DNA from 2 places in the Klebsiella planticola genome. Region 2 is predicted to be linked to the other one. Evidence: riboswitches for the same ligand, from Rfam matches in the RefSeq annotation. Region 2 holds a riboswitch; the other holds the start of a gene.
What was found. A riboswitch is a leader RNA that binds a small molecule or an ion and turns the genes downstream of it on or off. The one in region 2 is predicted to bind thiamine pyrophosphate.
Positions count from the first base shown of each region.

Region 1 (3,409 bases), 1.1 Mb from region 2:
TGACGGCGCGGCGGCGGTTTTCAGCATTGCTGGACATAACAACTCCGGCACAAGGATAATGGGGGTACTCTAGGGGCACAGCAAACGTTTGCCCAGATGAATAAATTTATCGCCCGATAAGCTCGGGTTATTCTGCCCGATTACCCTTAGCGAAGAATAAGATGACCGAACCGTGGCAGCGCCTGCCTGCGCTTTCTCTTAAACAGCTACAGTACTTTGTTACCCTGGCGGAGCTGCGTCATTTTACCGATACCGCCAACCGTCTGGCTATCAGCCAACCGGCGTTGAGCAGTGCCTTGCGGCAAATCGAAACGGTGCTGGGCGGCAAGCTGGTCAATCGCACCGCCTCGTCGGTCACGTTGACCGAACTGGGCGCCGCCATTCTGCCGCACGCCCGGCGCGTGCTGAGCGTGGCCCAGCTGGCGTTTCATGACATGGAGCAGATTGTCGCGGCCGGCGGCGATGGTACCGTGCGTATCGGTCTGGTGCCCTCGGTGAGCTCGCTGCTCTTTCCGCTTCTGCCGCAGGTGCTGGCGCAAACCTTTCCCCGGCTGCGGGTCGAGTTTCACGATCAGACCAATGATGCGCTGGTGCGTGAGCTGCAAAGCGGGCAGATTGATTTCGGTATCGGTGCCATCGACAGCTCGCTACCCGCCGCGTTACAGATCTACCCGCTGCGTGAAGATCCGTTTGTGGCGGTGCTGCACGGTGACGATCCGCTGGCAGACCAGCCGCACCTGCCGTGGAAACTTCTCGCCGGACGCGATATTGCGGTGTTCTCGAAAGGGAACATTCAGCGCCTGGTGGGCGCGCTGGCGGAAAGCCATCGCCTGACGCTGAACACGCGGTTTCAGGTGGACTATATTGAAACGCTGTATGGCCTGGTGCGCTCGCGTCTGGCGATTGCCATTCTGCCTGAGCTGTATACCACCCATCTGCAGGATCCGGTGCTGAAAATCGCGCAGCTCCAGCAGCCGGCGCTGGCGCGGACGGTGGCGTTAATGCGCGGACCGCAGCCGCTGCCGCCGCTGATTGAGCAGTGCTTTACGCTGCTGCTCAATTCGCTACGCGAGTCGTCCGCGCGGCTCAGGGCAGATGCCTGATCAGCACGTCTATCGTCAGATGATTAATATACTCCAGCGAATGAGATGCCATGACTCCCAGCAGGCGGTTGTGATGCCCGGCGATAATCAGATCAATCCCCCGCTGGTTTACGCAGGCTTCAACATCTGCAAAACGGCGGGTGGTGACCAGCGACAGGGTTTGCACCGGTAGCGAGACGCTGGCCGCCAGCTCATTGAGCAGTACTTTCGCCTGGAGCACCTCCTCAGATACATCATCATTCAGCAGGCTGTCGGAAACGTAATTCAGCGCCCGATAGTCGGTGCTGATATGGGCGAGGGTGATGCGCATAGCGTTCTCTTCCGCCATTCTGGCCGCATGCTGGAGCAGCGGAACGCCGTCCTGGCTGCTGTTAATCAGCACCAGGGCATGGTGATAAACGGGCATAGCCTACCTCGACGAGTGGAGGGACCGGGAACGTCGCTCCCTGACGTTCATTTTGTGCCCGCCGCAGTGGGAATGCAAATGGCGCGGGAGAGCGGGCGCCGGTTCGGTAAAGAGATATGAAGGTTAATGCCACGAAGACCCGCTGCCGAAGACCGTGGGGCCTTCGTGGCGGAGCGCTTGCGTCAGGCGTCGGCTTCCCGTAACCTGCCTGCAGAGAACGTTTATATCTTCTCGATGACTCGGGGTGCCCTTCCTGGTGAAGGCTGAGAAAGACCCGTACCACCTGATCTGGATAATGCCAGCGTAGGGAAGTCAGAGACCAAAGGGTCGTTGCTTCTTCATCGCCTGGCTGGAGCAAACGATGCAAGCTGAGCCTCTCAATCCCGCGCATATTGCGCATCTGCAACATCTTTTTCGCCGTCATTCCCCCCTTGTTCACTGCATGACTAATGATGTGGTACAGACCTTTACTGCCAACGTCCTGCTGGCGGTCGGCGCCTCGCCCGCGATGGTGATTGATCCGCAGGAAGCGAGCCAGTTTGCGGCGCTCGCGGATGCGCTGTTGATTAACGTCGGAACCTTAACCGTCGATCGTGCGCAGGCGATGCGCGCCGCGGCGCTCAGTGCGCAAAACGCAGGCAAACCGTGGGCGCTGGATCCGGTAGCGGTCGGGGCGTTAACCCTGCGCAGCGCGTTTTGCCATGAATTGTTGAGCCTGCAACCGGCCGCCATTCGCGGCAACGCGTCGGAGATTATGGCGCTGGCCGGAATGAGCGCCGGCGGACGCGGGGTCGATACCACCGATACCGCGGCGGCGGCGCTGCCCGCCGCGCAGGCTCTGGCGCGGCAGATCAATACCATTGTCGCGGTGACCGGCGAAGTGGATTACGTCACCGACGGCCAGCGTACGCGTGCGGTCACCGGCGGCGATCGCCTGATGACCCGGGTTGTGGGGACCGGCTGTGCGCTTTCGGCGGTGGTGGCGGCCAGTACCGCCATGCCTGGCGATCGCCTCGAAAACGTCGCTGCCGCCTGCGGCCTGATGAAACAGGCGGGCGGCGCGGCGGCGCACGGCAGAGGGCCGGGCAGTTTTACCCCGGCATTTCTTGATGCGCTGTACGGGGAGAACAACGGATGAAACGAATTAATGCGCTGACTATCGCCGGTACTGACCCCAGCGGCGGCGCGGGGATCCAGGCCGACCTGAAAACCTTCTCTGCCCTCGGGGCCTATGGTTGTTCGGTGATCACCGCGCTGGTGGCGCAAAACACCCGCGGCGTGCAGTCGGTCTATCGCATCGACCCGGATTTTGTTGCCGCGCAGCTGGATTCGGTATTCAGCGACGTCCGTATCGATACCACCAAAATTGGCATGCTGGCGGAAACGGATATCGTGGAAGCCGTGGCGGAGCGTCTGGCGCGCTATCAGATTGGCAACGTGGTCCTGGATACGGTCATGCTGGCGAAAAGCGGCGATCCGCTGCTCTCGGCTTCGGCGGTGGCGACGCTACGCACCCGCCTGCTGCCGCAGGTTTCGCTGATCACGCCGAATCTGCCGGAAGCGGCGGCGCTGCTGGATGCGCCGCACGCGCAGAGCGAAAAAGAGATGCTGGAGCAGGGGCGGGCGCTGCTGGCGATGGGCTGCGGCGCGGTGCTGATGAAAGGCGGTCATCTCGACAACGCGGAAAGCCCGGACTGGCTGTTTACCCGCGATGGCGAGCAGCGCTTCACCGCGCCGCGGGTCCAGACTAAAAATACTCACGGAACCGGCTGTACGCTCTCTGCGGCGCTGGCGGCGCTGCGCCCACGCTATCGCGACTGGGGAGAGACGGTTGCCGAGGCGAAAGGCTGGCTCTCTGCGGCGCTGGCACAGGCGGATTCGCTGGAGGTGGGCCACGGTA
Region 1 is NZ_CP026047.1:19,439-22,847, reverse strand. Features, by position in the region: gene MC50_RS00110 (adenine deaminase) at 1-37, opposite strand, end outside; gene MC50_RS00105 (LysR family transcriptional regulator) at 162-1,103, shown strand; gene MC50_RS00100 (universal stress protein) at 1,087-1,509, opposite strand; TPP riboswitch at 1,740-1,836, shown strand; gene thiM (hydroxyethylthiazole kinase) at 1,871-2,647, shown strand; gene thiD (bifunctional hydroxymethylpyrimidine kinase/phosphomethylpyrimidine kinase) at 2,644-3,409, shown strand, end outside.
Region 1: another riboswitch for thiamine pyrophosphate. It lies ahead of thiM (hydroxyethylthiazole kinase); the one in region 2 lies ahead of MC50_RS21280 (TenA family protein).

Region 2 (3,409 bases):
GCAAGCTGAGTCTGCGCCGTACTGACATAATCGCCCTGATAGCGGTAACGAGAAATCCCGCGTAATTCGATATACGGGCGAGCCATTGGCGTCAGGCGCTTATCATGGTGGGTCAACGACTGGTAGTTGCCAGCCACGGCGAGCGTCAGCGTGCGGCTCAGAGGGATGTAGTATTTCCCATCTACAGAGAACTGATCGTAATGATAGTCGCCACCAAGCAATGAACGGAAAAATCGATACTCGCTTTGTACCGATAACCCCTTCTTAGGGTAGAAAAAATTATCCGTAGTGTCATATTCCGCCACCACGCCCAGCGCCGATGACGCGCTCTCCTGACCCAGCACCTGCTGCCAGACCCGATTAACGACCGGGTTATCGGCGGAAACCTCGGTTTTCGCATACACCTGAGAGGCGCCGACAAATATCGGCGTGTCGCCGACGCGAAACAGCAGTTTTTGCAGACCGCCATAGCCGCGGGTCTGCGAGTGGATAGCGGTATTTTTATTAAAACTGCTCAATACGTCGGAATAGATATCCAGTTTAATATTGGCGTAGCCCAGCAGCACCAGATAGCGAATACGGTCATTATTCCAGGTATGCCGGTGGCCGCCGCCGACAAACCAGGTCCCGTTCTGCGTTCCGCCGCCGCCAAAAGCGGTGATCGGCGGCGAAATAAAATTATCGCCATCCCGCGTCCCTTTACCGTGTAAAAAGAGACCAAACAGCCCCCCGCCATAGCCGACCGCCGGCTCGGTTATCGCCATCGGCACCGGCAGGAATCCGTACGGGTTATCCTGCAGATAGCGGCTCATATCCAGCATGCCATCTTCGGGATCGAACAGTTCGGCGCAAGCGGCGGGAAGGGAAAGTGGCACGAGGAGCGCCAGCAATATGGTCGGTAGCGAAAATGTCATGCACTCTCCGGCGTCGTGATGGGTTCTGAATGCCCATGTAGCTGAAGAATAATGGGTTTCATGGTAATAAAAAATATATCCTATGGTGCCATGAACGACCAATTTTCGGTCGGCGGTTTTTTTTAATTCTGGACAAATTAGCCAGCGAAAAGGGCATAGAAAGCCAATTATCCGCAGCAAAATTATGCCGGCGCTGAGTATTTAGTCACCTGGATGAGTGACAGTGTCACATAATCTGGCACGAATTCGCCCGCGGCCGGGATTGTAATCAAAAAGTGAATGCCGTATAACATGGCGCAACCGAGGGGTGTCCCGTGAGGGCTGAGATGGCGTAAGCCGAACCCTTTGAACCTGATCTGGGTCATGCCAGCGAAGGGACGGGTCGGCAATTTTGCCAGTTTACCGCCATTGCCTGTTCATACTTCCGCACACCCGGATCTCCCCCGCAATCAGGAGGTCCTGTGATTCTGCCGATCTTTACCCAGGGTATTTATGGTCGTCTGCGCCAGCAGGCGGGATGCGACTGGGAACAATACGTTGCCCATCCTTTTCTCCGCCAGCTTGCCGAGGGTACCCTGCCCGAACGCGCCTTCCGCCGCTATCTGACTCAGGACTACCTGTTCCTGATCCACTTTGCCCGTAGCTATGCCCTGTTGGTCAGCAAACTGCGCACGCTCCCGGAGATGCGCGCCGCGGCCGCCTCAATGAACGCGATTCTTGGCGAACTGCCGCTGCACGTCGGCTATTGCGCGGGCTGGGGGCTGGACGAAGCGACAATGGCCGCCGAAAGCGAAGCGCCGGAGACGGTGAACTATACCCGCTACGTGCTGGATATCGGTCACTCCGGCGATGCGCTCGATCTGCTGGTGGCGCTGATGCCCTGCGTGGCAGGCTATGCGGAAATCGGCCTCGGATTGCTCGACAATCCGGCCACCCGACTCACCGACAACCCCTATGCCTCCTGGATCCGTAACTACGGCGATGCGGGCTACCTTGACGGCGTCACGGCGGCAATCGATCTGCTGGAGCGCGTCTGGCAGCAGCGCGGCGCCGAATCGCGCGTCGCAGAGCTGAGCGCCATCTTCACCACGGCCACCCGTCTGGAAGCCAACTTCTGGCAGATGGGACTGAATGCCGCGGCGGTCGCTCAGTGACGGCTCCGACTATTGCGGTGCGGGAATTAAGCCTGCGCTTCGGCTCGCGGGTCATTTTTGACAAGTTGTCGTTTGATATTCCCGCTGGAGAGTGGGTTTCGCTGCTGGGAGCCAGCGGTGCCGGAAAAACCAGCCTGCTGCGAATTATCGCCGGACTGGCCGCCCCCACCCACGGTCAGATTCAGGCCAGCGACGGTCGCCCGCTGGCCCCTCGTCTGGCCTGGATGGGGCAAAAGGATCTGCTCTATCCGTGGCTAAGCGTGCGCGACAACGTGGCGCTTGGCGCCCGCCTGCGCGGAGAGCGCGTCGATCGGCAGCGGGTTGCGACGCTATTAGAGCAGGTGGGTCTCAGCCACTGCGCCGACGATCGTCCGGCGTCGCTCTCCGGCGGCATGCGTCAGCGGGCGGCGCTGGCGCGCACGCTGTATGAAGATCGGCCGATCGTGTTAATGGATGAGCCTTTTTCTGCGCTGGACACCCTCACCCGCACGCGTATCCAGACCCTGGCAGCGGAACTGTTGACTCAGCGTACGGTGGTGCTGATTACCCACGACCCGATGGAAGCCTGCCGGCTCAGCCATCGCCTGCTGGTGCTCTCGCCGCCGCCAGGCGGCATTGATGACTCCCATCATCTGACGGGGATACCGCCGCGGGCGCCGGACGATCCGGCGCTGCTGAAGGGACAAGCCGCGCTGCTGCAACAGCTGATGAGGGCCAACGGATGAGAGGGAAACTTTTCCGCGGCGGCGTCGTGTTCTGCGGCCTGCTGATATTTTGGTGGCTGCTCAGTCGCAGCGGTATCCCTGCATTCCTGCTGCCGTCGCCATCGGCGGTGGCTGCCGCCCTGTGGAACAACCGCAGCTGGCTGGGCTGGCACACGCTGGTTACCTTGAGCGAGATCCTCAGTGGCCTGACGCTCGGGGTGCTGCTCGGCGTGGTGTTGGCCCTGTGCATGATGATCTCGCCGCGCCTACAGCGCTGGCTGATGCCGCTGGTGCTGACCAGCCAGGCGATTCCGGTTTTCGCCCTCGCCCCGCTGCTGGTGCTGTGGTTTGGCTTCGGGATGAGCGCCAAAGTGATGATGGCGGTTCTGGTGATTTTCTTCCCCGTGACCTCGGCATTTTTTGACGGCCTGCGGCGGGTCAATCACGACTACCTCGATCTGGCCCGTACGATGGGCGCCTCGTCAGGAGCGCAGCTCCGACATGTTCGCCTGATGGCCGCCCTGCCGGCGCTGGGTTCCGGCCTGCGCATGGCCGCTGCCGTGGCGCCAATCGGCGCGATCATCGGCGAATGGGTCGGTTCCGCCGAAGGACTGGGCTATGTGATGCTCAATGCGAA
Region 2 is NZ_CP026047.1:4,441,389-4,444,797, reverse strand. Features, by position in the region: gene MC50_RS21285 (BamA/TamA family outer membrane protein) at 1-914, opposite strand, end outside; TPP riboswitch at 1,208-1,309, shown strand; gene MC50_RS21280 (TenA family protein) at 1,376-2,068, shown strand; gene MC50_RS21275 (ABC transporter ATP-binding protein) at 2,065-2,793, shown strand; gene MC50_RS21270 (ABC transporter permease) at 2,790-3,409, shown strand, end outside.